DNA from 3 places in the Salinicoccus sp. Marseille-QA3875 genome. Region 2 is predicted to be linked to each of the others. Evidence: predicted binding sites of a transcription regulator. Region 2 holds the regulator's gene; each other region holds the start of a gene.
The links. The regulator Rex, encoded in region 2, represses fermentation and respiration genes when NADH is low (regulators of the CRP and FNR family bind a similar motif). The targets are predictions, from matches to a motif close to TTGTGAAATATTTCACAA.
Positions count from the first base shown of each region.

Region 1: a site for Rex is predicted at 4,048-4,065, ahead of ACY8DT_RS12775 (YwiC-like family protein). Genes of this name have one in related genera too.
Region 3: a site for Rex is predicted at 3,349-3,366, ahead of ACY8DT_RS12500 (cytochrome c oxidase subunit 2A). Genes of this name have one in related genera too.

Region 1 covers NZ_CM143103.1:2,513,847-2,520,299, forward strand. The annotation lists gene mtaB (tRNA (N(6)-L-threonylcarbamoyladenosine(37)-C(2))-methylthiotransferase MtaB) at 1-120, shown strand, start outside; gene deoC (deoxyribose-phosphate aldolase) at 140-805, shown strand; gene rpsU (30S ribosomal protein S21) at 906-1,082, shown strand; gene ACY8DT_RS12755 (NfeD family protein) at 1,219-1,902, shown strand; gene floA (flotillin-like protein FloA) at 1,925-2,935, shown strand; gene ACY8DT_RS12765 (hypothetical protein) at 2,947-3,645, shown strand; gene ACY8DT_RS12770 (GNAT family N-acetyltransferase) at 3,737-4,015, shown strand; gene ACY8DT_RS12775 (YwiC-like family protein) at 4,132-4,863, shown strand; gene ACY8DT_RS12780 (DeoR/GlpR family DNA-binding transcription regulator) at 5,151-5,897, shown strand; gene pfkB (1-phosphofructokinase) at 5,898-6,453, shown strand, end outside.
Region 2 covers NZ_CM143103.1:675,221-681,673, reverse strand. The annotation lists gene ACY8DT_RS03530 (AbrB/MazE/SpoVT family DNA-binding domain-containing protein) at 1-143, shown strand, start outside; gene ACY8DT_RS03525 (hypothetical protein) at 247-486, opposite strand; gene ACY8DT_RS03520 (ABC-F family ATP-binding cassette domain-containing protein) at 953-2,869, opposite strand; gene ACY8DT_RS03515 (redox-sensing transcriptional repressor Rex) at 3,002-3,637, shown strand; gene ACY8DT_RS03510 (twin-arginine translocase TatA/TatE family subunit) at 3,684-3,887, shown strand; gene tatC (twin-arginine translocase subunit TatC) at 3,935-4,696, shown strand; gene ACY8DT_RS03500 (glycoside hydrolase family 32 protein) at 4,708-6,207, shown strand; gene ACY8DT_RS03495 (MurR/RpiR family transcriptional regulator) at 6,332-6,453, shown strand, end outside.
Region 3 covers NZ_CM143103.1:2,464,249-2,470,701, forward strand. The annotation lists gene ACY8DT_RS12485 (glycerate kinase) at 1-874, shown strand, start outside; gene ACY8DT_RS12490 (cbb3-type cytochrome c oxidase subunit I) at 940-2,619, opposite strand; gene ACY8DT_RS12495 (cupredoxin domain-containing protein) at 2,612-3,106, opposite strand; gene ACY8DT_RS12500 (cytochrome c oxidase subunit 2A) at 3,122-3,286, opposite strand; gene ACY8DT_RS12505 (Crp/Fnr family transcriptional regulator) at 3,407-4,102, shown strand; RNA gene ssrS (6S RNA) at 4,159-4,351, shown strand; gene ACY8DT_RS12515 (replication-associated recombination protein A) at 4,396-5,673, opposite strand; gene ACY8DT_RS12520 (RrF2 family transcriptional regulator) at 5,763-6,179, shown strand; gene ACY8DT_RS12525 (ABC1 kinase family protein) at 6,203-6,453, shown strand, end outside.

The DNA of each region.
Region 1 (6,453 bases), 920 kb from region 2:
GGAGAACTTGTGAAAGTAAAAGTGACAGAACCAGGCTATCCATTAAGCCATGGTGAAATTGTCAAAGTGCTGGAAAAGCCGATGGTTAAAAACTACGCTTATCTTGAGCGTACTATATAGTTTATTTGGAGGTAAGATTATGAAAGTTTCAAAATATATCGACCATACATTATTGAAACCTGCCGTGACTCAGGATGAAATTTTCCAGTTATGCAAGGAAGCAAAAGAATACGATTTTTTCAGTGTCTGCATCAACCCTGCATGGGTTCAGACTGCATCAGATCTCTTAAAGGACAGTGACGTCAAAGTATGTACCGTCATCGGTTTCCCGCTTGGTGCAACAACTTCTGAAGTGAAAGCATTCGAAACAATGAATGCAGTTCAGAATGGTGCGGATGAGGTGGACATGGTAATCAATATCGGTGCCTTGAAATCTGGAAACCATGATCTGGTATTCAACGATATTAAAGCGGTCTGCGATGCTGCTGGAACAGATGCACTTGTTAAAGTAATCATCGAAAGCGCTCTGCTCGACAGTGATGAAATTGTCAAAGCATGTGAACTGAGCAAGAAGGCGGGGGCAGATTTCGTTAAAACTTCTACAGGTTTCAACGGAGCAGGTGCATCTGTTGAAGCTGTGACTCTAATGCGTATGACTGTCGGAGAAGAAATGGGCGTCAAAGCAAGCGGCGGCGTCCGTTCGGCTGATGATGCAATGAAAATGATTGAAAGCGGTGCAACGCGAATCGGTGCATCGAGCGGTATTGAAATAGTGACAGGCGGCATATCTGAATCTAATTATTAAAATTGAGTTGACCAAAAAAGTTACTTATATTATAATATTTGAGTACATAGTAATGCTATGTTTAGATTAGCCTTTTGTTTATTCGGAGGGAGGGAAATTTATGACTAAAACAAACGTTAAGAAGAACGAACCTATTGAAGATGCACTACGACGTTTTAAGCGTAATGTCTCAAAAAACGGCACAATCCAGGAAGCCCGTAAAAGAGAATTTTATGAGAAACCTAGTGTTAAGCGTAAGAAGAAGTCTGAAGCAGCAAGGAAACGTAAATTCAAATAATATATCCTCCCTCGGATAAATTATCATATTTGAAAGACAGTACTATTTTATGTAGTACTGTCTTTTTCATATGTAACAGCAGAGTATATTTATTTTTGCGTCTTTTATATGTATAATGAAATTGGAGGGGATTTACATGGCGATAATTGATACATTTTTGATAGGGAATATTGTGAATACATTCAGGGATGCTATTACTATGCCTGTAATTGCCTTTATATTACTAGCTGTCTTCATAATTGGACTGGTAATGCAACTGTTTTCTGAACAATTCAATTTTTATGGTTTACTTTCTATTGCCGCCATTGTTCTATTTTTCTCCGGGCATTTATTAATAGAAGGCAGTAATCTTATTGCGCTCTCGTTATTTGTACTCGGGGCCTTTTTGATTATTATCGAGTTTTTTGTAATCGGTACCTTTTTGGGAATACTGGGTGTCATTCTATTATTGCTCAGCATTGTTTTAGTCAGTGGAAATATGATAATGTATTCAATCTTCCTGCTGATTATAATTATTATTGCATCTTTTATGGTGGTGGGTCTTATCAAATCTAAGAAAAGAAAAATACCGTTTTTGAACAGGTTGATCCTGAGTGATGCGACAGATACAGAATCCGGTTATACGTCTTTTGATGACCGTTCACATTTACTTGGTGAAACAGCAATTACTGTCACACCTCTCAGACCGTCAGGAACTATCCGTTACGGAGAAGAAAGAATTGATGCTGTTGCAGAAGGATCTTATATTACAGCGGATATGAAAGTTAAAGTCATACATGTTGAAGGAACCAGAGTAGTTGTCCGTCCTATTGAAGAATAACTAATTTAAAGGAGAGTTTTACATGGATTTAATGTTTATATCCGGAGGATTACTAACAGTTATATTTTTAATTGTTGTAATTTTTATCGTATTGTCATTTATCCTGTCATTTGTCCCGGTCGGTCTATGGATTTCAGCAATTGCTGCCGGAGTCAAAGTAGGAATATTTACACTGGTGGGTATGCGTCTCAGACGTGTTAAACCAAAACGCGTAATTGAACCGATGATCAAAGCCCATAAAGCAGGGCTTGACCTGAGCACAAACCAGCTTGAAGCACACTTCCTTGCCGGTGGTAATGTAGACAGAGTAGTGGACGCTTTAATCGCAGCCCAGCGTGCGAATATCAATTTAACTTTCGAACGTTGTGCGGCCATCGATCTTGCCGGTCGTGATGTACTTGAAGCAGTGCAGATGAGTGTAAATCCAAAAGTTATTGAAACACCATTTATTTCAGGTGTAGCCATGGATGGTATTGAAGTCAAAGCGAAAGCGCGTATCACGGTTCGTGCAAACATCGACCGCCTTGTCGGTGGTGCCGGTGAAGAAACAATCGTAGCCAGAGTCGGTGAAGGTATAGTTTCAACAATCGGTTCTTCAGAAAAACATTCTGGCGTTCTAGAAAACCCTGACTCGATATCACAGACAGTACTTTCAAAAGGGTTGGATTCAGGTACGGCATTCGAAATTTTATCCATAGATATCGCAGATGTGGATATCGGTAAAAATATTGGTGCCGATCTTCAGACTGAACAGGCTGTTGCAGATAAGAACATTGCACAGGCAAAAGCTGAAGAGCGTCGTGCAATGGCTGTCGCACAGGAGCAGGAGATGAAAGCGCGTGTTCAGGAAATGAGAGCCAAAGTGGTTGAAGCTGAATCCAAAGTACCGCTTGCATTCTCTAAAGCGCTTGAAGACGGTAATATTGGTGTCAGTGAATATTACGACCTGAAAAATGTCGAAGCAGATACCAATATGAGAGATTCTATCAATAAGATGACTAATCCGACTCGTTATAATGAAGATGAAGAATAGGTCGTGATATTATGGAAGCGTTACTGCCCCTATTAATATTTGCAGGCGGCGTAATATACTCTGTCATAGCCAGCAAAGGCAGCAATGAGAAAGAAAAAAGAAATATCGACCCCAGTAAAATGGAAAGGCCCGGCCGTTCGGCACCGAGGCGGCGTTCTGCTAATTCGGAGACACAGAGAGAGCAGGGGTCCGGCGGTCTTTTTGACGAGTTAAAACGCGAATTTAAAAAAGAATACGACAAAGCGATGGGTGAATCTTCATCAGAGACTAAAGATCAATCACGTAGAATGTCTCAGGAAAATATAAAAAAGCGTGTTGAAGAAGAACGCCGGAAACTGGAAGAAAAAAGACAGCAGGAAAAAGAACAGGCCTCGATGCGTCAAAGATCACGCAACCAGACATATAAAGATAAAAAACCTGTTGAAAGAAGACAGAGTGAAAGAGCGTCGAGGGCAAGAGAAAGTGTTTATACCGGTGCTCATGATGCCGCAAGCGATATTGAAATTGCAGATGCTTCAAAAGGTATCGGCAGAGAAATCACTGAAAGAGTACGCTATTCATATGGTGATGATCGTACGGAAATACATGAAAGAGGCAGAGCCAAAGATAAAGCAATTACAACAAAAGATCTGACTTTTGATAAAAGTGCAGTGGTTAACGGTATCATTTTTAATGAAATATTAGGGAAACCCAAATCGCGAAGAAAATAATACAGACACATATCAATTTTATTGATATGTGTTTTTATGTTTTAAATAGTACAATGAAGAGAATATAAGTATTAAGCAGGAGGTGTGAATGATGGACATAGATATTAAGAAAGGCGAAAATATGTTTTTCGTAGGTGAGGATGAATTAAACCCCGAAGCTTACGTTTCTTATATAGTCGATGATGAAGGTGACCTGATCATCGATAGTACAGAGGTTGCAAACCAGCTGAGCGGGCAGGGCATCGGCAGTACGCTTGTCAATATGGTTGTCGAGTATGCGAAAGATGAAGATAAGAAGATTGTCCCCCAGTGCCCATTTGCAAGAGCTGTCATGGAGCGTGAGGAAGAAACGAAACAAATGATAAAGTAGAAGAATAAGCTCATTCATTGAGCTTATTTTTTATGTTTAATTATTCACAAAAATGTACCAAAAGCATTACTGTCAGTTGTTATTTATAACTTATAATAGTGCTAAGAGGTGACATTATGAAGTTCAAAAAACAAAATCAACACGGTGCATGGGCGATGGTCTTCATGCCGCTTATACTTGGCATCGCTGCAGGGGGATTTCACCCGTCACAATTGTTTTATGCATCAGGATGGCTACTCATGTTCTTTGCGGCAGATCATGTTTTGATGTTCATCAAAAGGATGAAAAGAAAAAAGGATTATGGTTATTTAAAAGCGGCCTTGATGTTTGGAGTCATTGCTATTCTGCTATTTATCTATCCTTTGTTTATTGAGTACAGAATCATCTACTTTTTCTTAGCGATGATACCGCTTGGAGCAATAACGAGTTACTTCTCCATGATTAAAGATGAGCGGAACATCATTAATGATATCGTTGCCATTTCAATATTTTCAATTGCAGGGGGCGGTATTGCATTTTTAAACACTCATGAATGGACGCTTGGCATCACAGTTGTAATTTTAGTCAGTCTGTTCTACTTTGTCGGTTCGGCGTTGGTTGTCAAAACAATCGTCAGGGAACGGAAGAATATCAATTACAGAAATGCATCCTACATATATCATGCAGTGTTATTCCTTGGCATGCTGCTCTGGCATTTCACGCTGGGCATAGCATTCCTGATAGGAATCATCAGAGCGGTAGGTGTTTATGACAGAGGATGGACACCAAAAAAGCTGGGAATTATGGAAATATTCCATATTGTGTGGATCAGTACATGGGTAATTATATATTTGGTCGTGGTGATTTGAAAGGGCCCCCGAGGGGGCCTTTTTATCTTGATGATACTGTGATTTTGGAATCTGGCTGGATTTTATTTCTGATGCCGCTTATTTCACTGCAAGTAATACTGATCATTACCATCTCAGCGACAAAATTGATTTTGATATTGAGCATCTCCAATTTTTAATAAAAGAACATTGTTTTATTACTTATGCTGTGCAGATATTTACTGCACAGCTTTTTAATTTTGATTGATACTGATTGTTTTTGATTGAATTAGATTGATAATTATATTATTCTATAAGTGGTGATGAATATGATAACGACACAAAGATATGAATTGATATTAAATTTTTTGAACGAATACGGTAACGGCACCATCAATGATTTTGTAGATTTGACGGGCACAAGCAGTGCGACGATCCGCCGGGATCTGACGCATCTGGAAGATGAGGGACTGCTTTCCCGTATACATGGGGGCGCAACGATAGACCGCATAGAAAGTGAGAAGAGTTATACAGATAAGTCGGTTATGAATTTGAAGGATAAAATTCATATTGCCAAAACTGCTGCCGCTCTGATTGAAGACGGTGATACACTTTTTATCGATGCAGGCACGAGTACATATGAAATGCTGCCATTTATCAATAAGAAGAATTTAACGATAGTTACCAACAGTGTCACATTAATCAGTTCCCTGGTCAAAGACGGTCATCTTGTGTATCTCCTCGGGGGTAAAGTTAAACCGACGACGTATGCGATCATAGGAACTGAAGCAGTTGAGAAACTGAATAATCTGTCGTTTGATAAATGTTTTATCGGAACGAACGGCATAGATATAGAACACGGCTTTTCGACTCCGGACAGTGATGAAGCAGCGGTGAAACGCACCGCATTGAAGCGGTCGAAAGCAAAATACATATTAGGCGACACTTCTAAATTTCATAAGACAGCTTTCGTCAAATTTGCCGAACTCAGTGATGCGGAATTAATTACTAATGATACAAAATCAGATTTAATTAAAGAGATCAGTAAGGAAACGACAGTGATTGGAGAGGTGTAAATGATATATACCGTAACTTTTAATCCATCGGTGGATTATATTATGAGGGTGGATCAATTTAAAGAAGGCGAGTTGAACCGTACGGCACGCACGGAAAAATATCCGGGAGGAAAAGGTATCAATGTTTCAAGAGTGTTAAAGGAACTGGGTGCAAATACAACAGCACTGGGTTTCACAGGCGGATTTACAGGAGATTATATTAAATCCGAACTTGACAGAAGAAGCATCTTGCATGACTTCATAGAAGTTTCAGGCGAGACAAGAATCAATGTGAAACTTAAAACATCGTTGGAATCGGAAATAAATGCTGACGGGCCCAAAATTTCAGATGATAAATTCAAAACTTTGGAAGAAAAGTTGTCACGTCTGAGGCCGGAGGATCACGTGATATTTGCAGGCAGTGTGCCTGGGGGTCACAAAGACGCCTACAAAAGATTAGCCGGAAGATTATATGAAAACGGGATTCCATTCTCCATAGATTCAGAAGGTGAGAAACTGACATCGACACTGCCTTTTGAACCTTATCTGGTCAAACCCAATCTTTTTGAACTTGAAC
Region 2 (6,453 bases):
AAATTAAAGTGAAAGATAATGCAATTATTCTGACAAAACCTAAAAATGAAATCATGATTGAAGAAATGTTCAAAGCCTATAAAGGGGCTTCTTTTCAAGCAAATATTCAGGAATTCGAACCTGCCGGTAATGAAAAATGGTAGAGTAGGGCGAGATAATATAGAAACAGTGGATAGTATGTAATGTGAAAATATAAAAAGCGAAGGCTGGATTTTGCGCCTTCGCTTTTTTAAAGATAATACAATGCTATCTATACTGATTAAACTGATTGTTCCCTTTTTCCTTCTGGACCTGTTCTACGGCATCATCGACCTTGCCTTGAGTCTCTTCCTGCTTCGACCCGGCTTTGGATTTCTCATCTTTAAAATCGTGTTTCTTGGCCTGTGCCTTCTCTTCCATCTGAGCTTTTTGTTCCTGGCCTTCTTCAGCCTGTTTTTTAGCTTCCTCTCTCATCTTTTCCTGCTGATCTTTATGATTTTCAGCCATCATTACACGCTCCTTAAAATCACTGTATAGTTACTTTTACCTTTTTTCCGGGCAGTTAAACAATATAAGGCGGTGCAATTATAATTATTTACCCTTATAAAAACGGAGATCGTCACTGGTCTTCGTTTTTATTATGCGCAAATTAAAGAAACGAACATACATTCAATTTTAGTGGATTAAAGATAATAACGACGTTGTCAACAGGGAACGTTTGTTTTATCCACATTCTGTGGATAACCTGTGGAATAAACCCTGCTTCATCTTGGATAAGTCTTCAACAACTGTGGATTTAAATGTGTATAACTGTGTAAAACTTTGTGGATAATGTGGATAAGCCTTTAAAAAGTTGATTTAATCACTCTGGACTTGTGCATAACTTTGTGATGAAGTTATAATTCTGACAAATTACCTTATACCCCGAACATATGAATAAAAAAGAAGCGTACGGTATATTGACCGAACGCTTCTACGTTTCTGATAATTGTTCTTCACCTTCTGCCCATTGTTCCATGACATGTTCCAATTTTTCATTTCTGTTTATCAGCTTTTCATTGAGCTCAGCAGATTTTGTATAGTCATTATAAATTTCAGGCTCCAGCAGCTGATTTTCTATATTCTCTATATCTTCCTCCAGCGTTGCAATTTCCTGTTCCAGTTTTTTAACCTGCTTTTTCAATTTTCCAATCTCATTACGCTGTCTTTTCTGTTCTTCATAGCTGAGGCTGCCTTTATTTTCTGATTCGGCCACTGTCACTTCAGGTTCCTGGGTCATTTTCAATTCTTCTTTTTTATGAAGGAAGTAGTCATAATTACCATTTACAAGAAACAGCTTCTCTTTTTCCATTTCCAAAATGCGGTTTGCGATCCTGTTGACGAAATATCTGTCATGAGAAACGAAAATGATGGTGCCTTCATATTCATCCAGTGCATTTTCAAGGACTTCTTTGCTGTCTATGTCCAGATGGTTCGTCGGTTCATCGAGGATCAGTACATTATTTTTTTCAAGCATCAGTTTTGCCAGCTGAATCCTGGCTTTTTCTCCGCCGCTTAAATCATTGACACTTTTTTTAACTTCATCCTGTGTAAATAAAAACCGGCCTAATATTTTCCTGATATCACTTTCTCTCATCTCAGGATATTCAGACCATAATTCTTCCAGTACGTTTTTGTTGGATGTGAATTCCGCCTGTTTCTGGTCGTAATAACCGATTGAAACATTGGTGCCGTATACGATGTCACCGGCTTTTTCAGGGATTTTTTTGGCGATGGTCTTGACCAGTGTGGATTTGCCGATACCATTTGGTCCGAGTATCGCGAGCCTGTCCTTTTTCTCCACGCTGAAGTTGATATGACTGTTAAGCACTTGATCATAGCCGATGGACAGGTCATTGATCCTGAGTACATCATTACCGCTTTCACGTGTGATACTGAAAGTGAAATTGGCATTCCTATGGTCTTGTTTCGGTGCGTTGATGCGTTCCATCATCTCCAGTTTCTTTCTTCTGTCTTTTGCCATGCCGCTTGTGGAAGCACGTGCGATATTTTTATCGACAAAAGTTTCCAGTCTGGATATCTCTTTTTGCTGGCGTTCATACTGCTTCATGGTCAATTGGTAACGTTTCTCTTTTTCAATGACATATTTCGAATAATTGGTGTGATAGAGTGTACCGGTGCCGAGCTCGACTTCATAAATTTTATCGACGGTTTTATCCAGAAAATATCTGTCGTGGCTGATGATGACAACAGCACCCTGGAAACCATTTAAATACTGCTCCAGCCATTCCACCGTATCCATATCCAGATGGTTGGTCGGTTCATCCAGAAGCAGCAGATCGGGTTTTGAAAGGAGCATTTGAGCGAGTGACAGACGTGTCTTCTGACCGCCTGAAAATTCATCGACAGGACGCTCCAGATCTGTGATTTCAAAATTCAACCCGGTCAGCACCATCTTGATATTGGAGTCTATGTGGTAGCCGTCCTGATTTTCAAAAGTGTTCTGGAGTCTTTCCAGCCTGTTCACATAATCCTGGTATTTTTCATGAGTATATTCATTATTTTCAAGCCACAAAGTGACTTCATCCATCTCATCTTTCACAGCCAGAAGTTTGGCGAATGGACGTTTCATCTCTTCCAATACAGTCCGGCTTGATTCCAATGTCATCTGCTGGGTCAAATACCCGACGGATGTTCCTTTGGGCTGGGTGAGATTACCACTGTCATAGCTCATCTCTCCGGCCATAATTTTCATAAGGGTAGTCTTGCCTGCACCGTTCTTGCCGACTATACCTATATTTTCACCTGATTTGATTTCCAAAGTGACTTTTTCGAAAACCACATCAGTGACAAAAGCTTTTTTTAAATTAGATAATTGCATTACGATCATAAATTTCCCTCACTTTCTCTATAGTCTACAATAATATACTGAAAAAAACGATGGTAATTCATTTGCAATAGTAGGAAGGGAAGTCCTATATATGCTATAATAATGACATTAGTCAATGGGTAGGTGTAAATGATTGTGAATACAAAAAAGAAAATTCCAAACGCAACAATGAAGCGGCTACCTCTTTATTACAGATATTTTAAACAGGCAGAAGAAGCAGCTACAGACAGAGTATCATCAAGGGAGATAAGCGAGGCTTTGGATATTGATTCAGCCACGATCCGAAGAGATTTTTCTTATTTTGGTGAACTTGGTCGTAAAGGGTATGGCTATAACGTAAAAAGCCTGTTAAATTTCTTTATGGAACATATCCAGGGTACTGACAAGAAAAACATTGTGCTAGTGGGAGTCGGCAATTTAGGAAGTGCATTACTGAATTATAAATTTAATAATTTAAGTGATAAAATGAATGTAGTGGCAGGTCTCGACAACAATGAAGAGCTGATAGGCACGACGATTAATGATGTAACAATTCATCATGCAGACGAACTTGAGTCTATAATCAAAAAAGGAAAAGTTGAAGTTGCAATATTGACTTTACCTGTATCAGTGAGTCAGGAAATGGCCGAAAGACTTGTGAAAGCAGGCATCAAAGGCATTTTAAATTTCACGCCGACAAGATTGGATTTAGATAAAAAGATTTATGTACATAACATCGATCTGGGTGTTGAATTACAGGCATTATTCTTTTATATGAAGAACTTATAGAGAGGGGAAAATAATTATGTTTACATTCTTATTACCATCAACTTTGATGATGGCAGTTGGTCCCGTCAGTTTAATCGTAATCGCAGTCGTTGCATTGATCATATTCGGACCTAAGAAACTGCCGCAGTTCGGGAGAGCTGTCGGTTCAACTTTGAAGGAATTTAAAGATGCAACTAAAGGTTTGGCAGATGACGATGATGACGAAGAAGAGAAAAAGAAAGAACCGAAGAAAATTGAATCAGAATCATAATAATAATGGTGGCGGAAGCCACCTTTTTTTAAGAGGTGAATCAGCTTATGCAAGATGAAGAAAAGAAGGATATAATGGAGCATTTGGATGAGCTCAGAAAACGGCTGCTCATCATAATGTACTTCTTTCTTGCTGCATTAATAGTGGGCTTTTTTTTATCCCAACCTTTAATCTATCAGATGCAGAATGCACCTTGGACAACAAATATACAAATGCATGCATTTCAGGTGGCAGATCCGATTAAAATATACATAATGGTCATCATAATCATCGCTTTTGTCATTATTTTACCAGTCATCCTATATCAGTTATGGGCTTTTATTGCCCCGGGTCTTTACAGTAATGAGCAGAAACTGACATTGAGTTATATTCCTATAGTGATGGTATTGATGCTGATCGGTATGGCATTCAGCTACTTCATCGTAGTGCCTTATATTGTACAATTCACTTTTGATTTATCAGCTGAGATGGGAATCGCAACGACGATCGGAATCAATCAGTATTTCGGTTTTCTGTTCCGTACAGTACTTCCATTCGGCGTGATATTCCAAATGCCTATACTGGTTCTCTTTTTAACGCAGTTGGGAATGATAACACCGATGTTCCTTAAGAAAAACCGGAAATATGCCTACTTCATACTATTCATCATAGCAGCGATCATTGCCCCGCCGGACTTTATGACACATATAATTTTAACTATTCCGATGATTTTACTTTATGAAGTCAGTATCGTTATTTCTAAATACGGTTATAGGAGATATTTGAAAGCTGAACAGAAAGCAATTGAAGAATCTTTAGAAGAAGACTAGGGGGTGGAAAGTTGGACAGACATGAGAATATTCAATTGAAAGCGTTGGAAGCAATGAGTCATAACGATTTAAATTCGTATATTGAACATGTTAACAGCTGCCCGTGGCGCCAGAAATATCATGTACAGAGTGTACTTGGTTCACTCATCGCGCCGGCTGTGGTCTTTTATGACGATATTGATGAAAGATACCATCTGTTTTACACATGGCTCCCGGTAGTGGGTGAAGAAGAACAGCACTGGTATCATGTGACCTCAAAAGATTTGGCATCATTCACAAATGAAGGGGTTAAATTAAAACCTGATACTCTGTTTGATGACAAAGGTCTTTCCTCAGGTTCTGCATTGAACCTCAATGGTCGCGAACATTTCTTTTATATAGGACGTTCTCAGTCCCGACAGTCTTTTAAATATAAACAATTGATTGCGCATATGGATGAACGGTTTAAATTGGTCAAACATACTGTACCTCTTATTGAAGGTTATGAAGAGCATTTCAGACAATTTAAAGATTCTAAAGTGATAATGGAGAACGGAAGATATATTTTGCTTATCGGTGCAGAATCGAATATGGAAAACGGCTGTCTTGCAGTGTTTGAAGCGGATGATGTATCCAGTTTTGAATATAAAGGCATCCTTCAAAGCAGTCTGGATGAGTTTGGCTGGCTGTGGGAATATCCTGATTACTTTTCTATCGACGGCATGGATATATTGATATTTTGTCCTCAGGGAGTCGACAGATACGGCAATTATTTCAGAAATAATTTCCAGGCGGGCTATGTGATGGGGGAGATGGACTTTGATCATCATTCCATGAGTCACGGCAAATTTATTGAGTTCGATGGAGGCTTCGATTTTTATGCACCTAAAGTCTTCAAAGATCAGGAAGACCGTCAAGTTATAATAGGGAGCCTGAGCATGCCGACTACATCATATCCGACAGAAAAATTTCATTATGACAACTGCTTGAGCATCCCGAGAGTTTTAAATCTTAAAGGAGAAAAGCTCATCCAGACACCGCATCCGAATATGGTCAATTTAAGAGAAAATAAAGTGACAGCTTTAGGTTATTTCAAACAGTACAATAAAAGGATGAGGGATTTTTACGGAGATTCTTACGAGCTCATCGCAGAGTTCAATGATTATAATGCGAGTGAAATTTATTTGAATCTTCGTGTTGGAAAAAGAAACGAAACGCGTCTGATTTATAATGTAGAACATCGATTGTTCAAGCTCGATACTTCTTTCAGCGGAGAGCAGCCTGAAGGGGTCGAAGAATGCGAAAGGCATGTGCATCTTGAGAGCCCGTTGTATAAACTGCAAATATTCATGGATGTCTCAAGTCTGGAGATCTTTATTAATGACGGCGAAGCTGTCATGTCGGCCAGGATTTTCCCCGAAAAAGATGCCACGGGAGTCGAATTATCAACTGAGACCGGACAATGCTATGTGAACTTGATTCGCCATGATTTGAAACCTTTTGATCATGAAGAAATTATATCTCAGTATTAATGTGATAAATTTGTAAATTTTAGTAATTTTTTGCTGAATTTATCATCAAGATCATGAAATCATGTTATAATTAATTAAATATTTCTAGTATTTGAGCGGAATCAATAAGTTTGGGGGAAATTATATGTTCTCGGTACTGAGCCAGATTAGTAAAAGGCAGGAATACATGACACCAGTTGAACAGCGTATAGCAACATTCATTCTTGAAAACCCAAGAAAAGTAATCAATATGCCAGTTAAAGATAT
Region 3 (6,453 bases), 970 kb from region 2:
TGGTATCGCAATTATAGAGTCTGCTGAAATTATCGGATTAGATAAGGTCGATAAACTAGAACCTCTTGAAGCTTCTTCCTTTGGGTTAGGAGAGGTCGTTTTAGATGCGGTAAGTAATGGTGCAAAAGAAATATTATTGGGTTTAGGTGGATCGGCAACTAATGATGCAGGAATAGGAATGTTGAAAGCTCTTAATTATGAATTTTTTGATGAAAACGATAATTTTATTGATATATGTCTATCTAATATGCATCTAGCTGCTTCGTTAAAATCGAAAGATAATAAATTAGATGAAGTTAATTTTAAAGCTATTACAGATGTTAAAAATATTTTTACAGGTGAGAATGGAGCATCAAATATATTTGGTCCACAAAAAGGATTAAGTGATAAAGATATTGAATATGTAGATAAACAATTTAAATTTTTTAATATGCTTTTGAAGAATGAATTAAATATTGATTTGGATAAAATAGAAGGAACTGGAGCTGCAGGAGGGATTAGTGGCTCTATGAAAGCATTTCTCGATGCAGAAATTCTACCAGGTATAGACTTTATATTAGAATCAGTAAATTTTGAAAAACATTGTGAAGACACCGATTTTATAATAACTGGGGAAGGAAGAATAGATCATCAATCCTTTTTCGGAAAAGTTATACAAGGTGTATCAGAAAAAGCCAGTCTGTATAATATACCGGTTATAGCCCTAGGTGGGAGTGTTGATACTCAGATGTTAAAACAAACTGAAGTATATCCAAGTATATTTTCTATTGTAAATGGACCTATAAACTTAGAAGATGCCATGGCAAAAGAAAACACTAGAACTAATCTTGATTTTACTGTTAAAAATATATGTATTTTAATGAATTTAAAATAATGATATATCATCATATAAATTAAGACGAAGATACCTATGAAATTGAGTATCTTCGTCTTAATTTTTTACCAGAGCTTAAAGCCTTTGGCCCCGGGTATATTTTCTGTAAACATCTGCGTAATAGGCACTGTATAGGCGATCAGCAGCAGGAAGACTGTAATGATGATCAGAACTCTCCAGTTTTCAACCCACTTGGTGGTTGGAACACTCTGGTCCATCATGGATGCTACAGGGAACTCCTCCACTTCTTCTGTTTTGAGTCCGGTCATCAGCTGGATGAACAGGATGACTGCAATGACGATGGCGACGAAGAGGAATATACCGCCGACTGCCTGCAAGATCTGATAGGTGATCCATTCCTCTGCGATGCCTGCTCCCCCGTACTCTGAGAAAGTTGAACGTCTTGGCGCACCTCTTAAACCTGCAAAGTGCATTGCTGCTGACATCAATCCCATTCCGAATGTCCATGTATATCCAAGATAGAGTCCCATATTATTCAACTGTTTTGTTATTTTGCGCCCTGTGATGTGAGGCAGCAGGAACATCATTATTCCGAAGTAAGTCAGTATAACCGGTGCACCGACAGTGATATGGAAGTGTCCGACCACCCAGATGGTATTATGCACCAGCTGGTTCATCTGTCCAGAAGCGTTAATGATACCGCCGATGCCACCTGGAATGAAGAACAGCATGCCGAGGAACGGCAGTACAAACCTGGCGTCTGTCCATGGCAGTTTTTTAAACCAATCCAGAATGCCTGTCGCACCCAGCTTACGGCCGTGTGTCTCAAATACAGCGAATAAACTGAATGCTGTCATCAGGGAAGGAACAATAACTGCGAAAGTCAAAACGACCTGCAATCCTTTCCAAAATGCATCTATACCCGGCTCAGTCAACTGGTGGTGTATACCAACAGGAATACTGAAGAATAAAAACAGCACGAAACTCATACGTGCAAGATTATCTGAAAATCCTTTCGTTCCAAGTACTTTAGGAACGACTACATACCAGGCCATATAAGCGGGCAGCAGCCAGAAATATACAAGAGCATGACCGAACATCCAGAACAGTGTACGGCTCAATGAAACGTTGATGGTTTCCACTATGCCGAGTGACCACGGGATGTACTGGAAGATGACTGACATTGAAACACCTATGGTACAGACGAGCCACATGACATTGTTCACTGATGCCATAAAGCTGAGAAGCGGTGTTTTGTGACCTTTGAATTCTTTTCTCCATCTGAAGTATCTCATCAATTGACCTGCAACCGAGAACCATGTCCCGACAATGATTACAGCAAGTGCTATGTAATAGAGTGCATGTGCCTGAAGCGGCGCGTAGAACGTATAAAGTACAGATGCTTCATTCGTTGCTATCATTGCTGCGGCAACGAGAGTACCGGCAGACATCATCCAGAAGCCGATCCAGCCCAGCTTTCTTTCCCTGTCGTTGAAAGCACCGGCAGAACGTGAAAGTGATGCGATCTGGAAGCCCATTATAAAGAAGAAAGTCAATACAAGCGCGAGAATCACTCCGTGTAAAGTGAGAAGCTGATAATAGCCGATTCCAAAAGGCAGTTCAACCATACCTGATCGGACGAGTGTCTGCAGCATTCCTGCAGTCCCTCCGATAAACAACGCGAAAATGACCCATATCATATTTGCAAGAACTAATTTACCATCTTTTGCATCCACCCGATTGTTGAGGGAAAATAAATTGTCCGGATGTATATTTTTACTCATTGTCTTCAGCACCTCCATCGACGACTTTTATTGTGGATGTCATATCAGTATGTCCGACACCGCAATATTCATTACAGACAATCAGAAATTCACCGGTCTTATCAAAGTTAGCACCATATGTAGAAACAAGTCCGGGTTCCACCATCATATTGATGTTTGTATTGACGACCTGGAAGCCATGGACAACATCGGTCGTTACGACTTGCACTTTCACTCTCGACCCTTGTGGAATCTCGACTTCAGCCGGTTCATAACGGAAAGCACTGGCTACAAAATATAAATTATAGTCGTATTCATCATCCTCAGATTCATGAAGTCCCGGCTCTGCAAATCTTGCATCATCTCTTACATATTCAGGGTTGATCGTCTCAATCCCACTTGCTGCAGGGGTATGTCCCGCGTGTACAGCAGAAACACCAAGGATGACGAGGAAAATAATCAGAGATCCGGTTCCCACACTCATCCATATTTTTTCAAACTTATGCATTTTTAATCATCCTCTCTACATTCTTCCTAAAAATAGTATGAAAGCACCGAACCAGCTGACGAATATCAGACCGCCGAGAAACATTACCATCATAAATGTTCCCCGCAGATCCAGTTTTGAGTGATCTACATCGTGAGTTTCAAGGTTATCATGGCTTTTTTCAACATTTTTATCAGTCATTATTTCACTCCTAAATAATAATTAATCTTAATTAAGATGTTAAATAAAATTGTCAAATAAAAAAGTGATAAAAGTCACAATTTATGATAATATTTTAATTAAGAAGGCGGGGCGGTTGATGTGAAGACTGAACTTACATTTAAACCTGAATCAGTAGTGAGACTGTTAAAGGAAAAAGGCAAAAGGATGACTTTAGAGAAAGGTGAATATGTTTTCCACCCGGGGGATCCTGCGAGATATGTCTATTGTTTGGAAGAGGGCGAAGTTTTCATCAGCAGAATGCAGGAAGACGGCCGGGAGATGGTCACGAATTACTTGTCGGATGATGCAGTTTTTGGAGCTCTGACTCTTCATTCTTTGAATAAAGAACACACTACTTACGCAAAAGTGAAAAAAGACTGCATATTGTATAAATACGAAAAAAGACAATTTGAACAGTTCATATTCACCAATGAAAATATTAAGATGGAATGGCTTCAGTGGCTGGATATCGACAGAGACAGAAATTCCTCAAAGATGAGAGATCTTCTGCTGTACGGGAAACAGGGCGCATTGCAGTCAGTTCTGATACGGCTGACGAATTCTTTCGGTGTGAATGTTGAAGATGGCATACTGATCAATACACAGTTGACCAATCAGGAACTTGCAGGGTTATGCGGTACTTCAAGAGAAGTGGTCAATAGAATGCTGTCAGATTTGAAGAAGCAGAAAGTGATTAAAGTGGAACGTAAATTCATAACCGTTCTTGATATGGATGTTCTGCGGAGTAATATCAACTGTGACAGATGCACCATTGATATCTGTCAGATATTTTAATAAAAAATCATTTTGCTTCTCAAAATTTCAGAGGTATGGTATAGTATATTTAATAGAAATATCTGAGAGGTTCGTGATGTGTTGAATTAAATTTTGACCTAACACCTTTTAAATCGGGAGTCTAATAGGTTTTCCTTCAAAAAACACGCCTAGACATTTAGGACGTTTGGAGTTGGAAACAGGACACCCACCTGCACTTAGCAGGCCAAAATTATCAGCTGAAACACACGGCTTTAGCTTGGATATTTCGAAAATTAAGCACCGGCTGCATCTGCGGCCGGTGCTTTTTTATACTATTTTTTATTAAAGAATGATTTTGTTTTTGAGTATATCTCGTTCAGCTGCGCTTCGTACTTAGTGTTTTTCGTCGGCATGAAATATTCTCTGTTCATAAGAGTGTCAGGTAAATATTGCTGTCGGACGATGTTGTTGGGGAAATTGTGCGGGTACTGATATCCGACGGCGTTGCCCAACTTTTCCGCACTTCTGTAATGCCCGTCTTTCAGGTGCTTCGGGACGGTGCCGGATTTACCTTTTCTGATGTCTGCGAGAGCATTGTCGATACTCTTATATGCGCTGTTGGATTTTGGAGACAGTGCAAGTTCTATTACAGCATTTGCGAGCGGTATTCTGGCTTCAGGAAAACCCAGACGTTCGGCGGAGATGATCGCATTCAAAGTACGTGTAGCAAGCTGCGGGTTTGCGAGGCCGATATCTTCATAGGCGATGACCAGGAGTCTCCGTGCGATTGTAACGAGGTCGCCTGCTTCTATCAGTCTCGCCAAATAGTGGAGACTTGCATTCACATCGCTTCCTCTGATCGATTTCTGGAAGCCGCTCATCACGTCATAATGGGCATCTCCGTCCTTATCGTGTAGAAATGCAGTCTGCTGCATACAGGCTTTCGCATCATCCAGTGTAATGTGCACGACATCATCAACAGGCTTTGTGCTGAGCGCAGCGAGTTCGAGAGCATTGAGTGCACTTCTTACATCTCCCTGGGAAGATAAAGTGAAATGATCCATGGCATCCTCATCAATTTCAATATTCAAATTGCCGAGCCCGCGTTCACTGTCTTCGAGTGCCCGTGAAACCGCAAGTTTCACATCCTCTGTATCCAGCAGATCCAGTTCGAATATCTGCGTTCTCGATCTGATGGCAGGATTGATTGCGTGATACGGGTTGGAAGTGGTGGCACCAATTAAAATAATGGTGCCTTTTTCCAGATGCGGAAGGAGAAAATCCTGTTTCGCCTTATCAAGACGATGGATTTCATCCAGCAGAAGTATTACCGTTCCGCTCATCTTCCCTTCTTCGACAATCTGCTGCATATCTTTTTTTGTATTTGAAACTGCATTCAAAGTTCTGAACATGTATTTTGTAGAACCCGCAATGGCACTTGCAATACTGGTTTTTCCGATTCCGGGAGGGCCGTATAAAATCATGGAGGAGAGCCTTTTGGCATCCACCATGCGTCTGATGATACCGCCTTCTCCTACCAGATGTTTCTGTGAAATCACTTCATCTATTGTTCTTGGACGCATGCGATAACTTAATGGTTGTGTCGTCATATTTTCACCCAACTGTTTTATTATGATATATTTAATATATTACAACAAAAATCAACTTATTAAAAAGTTTAGATATTTAGAGGTGTATTATGAAAATATCAACACGTGGCAGATATGGACTATATTTTATGCTGGCACTTGCCAGAGACTACGATGAAAAAAGAAGAAGTGTGAAATCTGTAGCAACTGAACGAGGAATCAGTGATTTATATTTAGAGCAGATTGTAGCCAGTTTGAAGAAAGATGATTTGGTGAAGAGTACAAGGGGAGCGTATGGCGGTTATGAGCTCAACCATCCTCCTGAAGAGATTACTGTAGGACAAATTTTTAAAACGGTCGAAGAAAACATCGTTGCTGTAGAAAGTGATGAAAAAGACAGTAAGAATGAAAGATTTTTATGGGGCAGAATCAGAGATGCAATCAGTGATGTACTGGACCATACGACTTTAAAAGATATGGTGGATTATGACGGCGAGGGGCTTGACGATTATATGTTTCATATTTAAATAATTATTTCTGGAGTTTTTATATGATAATAAAAAAACGTATTGAATATATAAACCGGTACAGGGAAATTGCCATTAATTTCTCATCCGCCGGATTTGGCTTTCTTGTTGAAGAGCTTGGACTGGATGAGCTGTTAAGCCTGCCAAAAAGGATCATATTAAGACAGGCTAAAAGCGATGATGAAAAATCCAGAGGCGAACGCATACGCATTTTCATTGAAGAGATGGGCACAACTTTCATAAAGCTGGGGCAGATTGCCAGTACAAGGCCGGA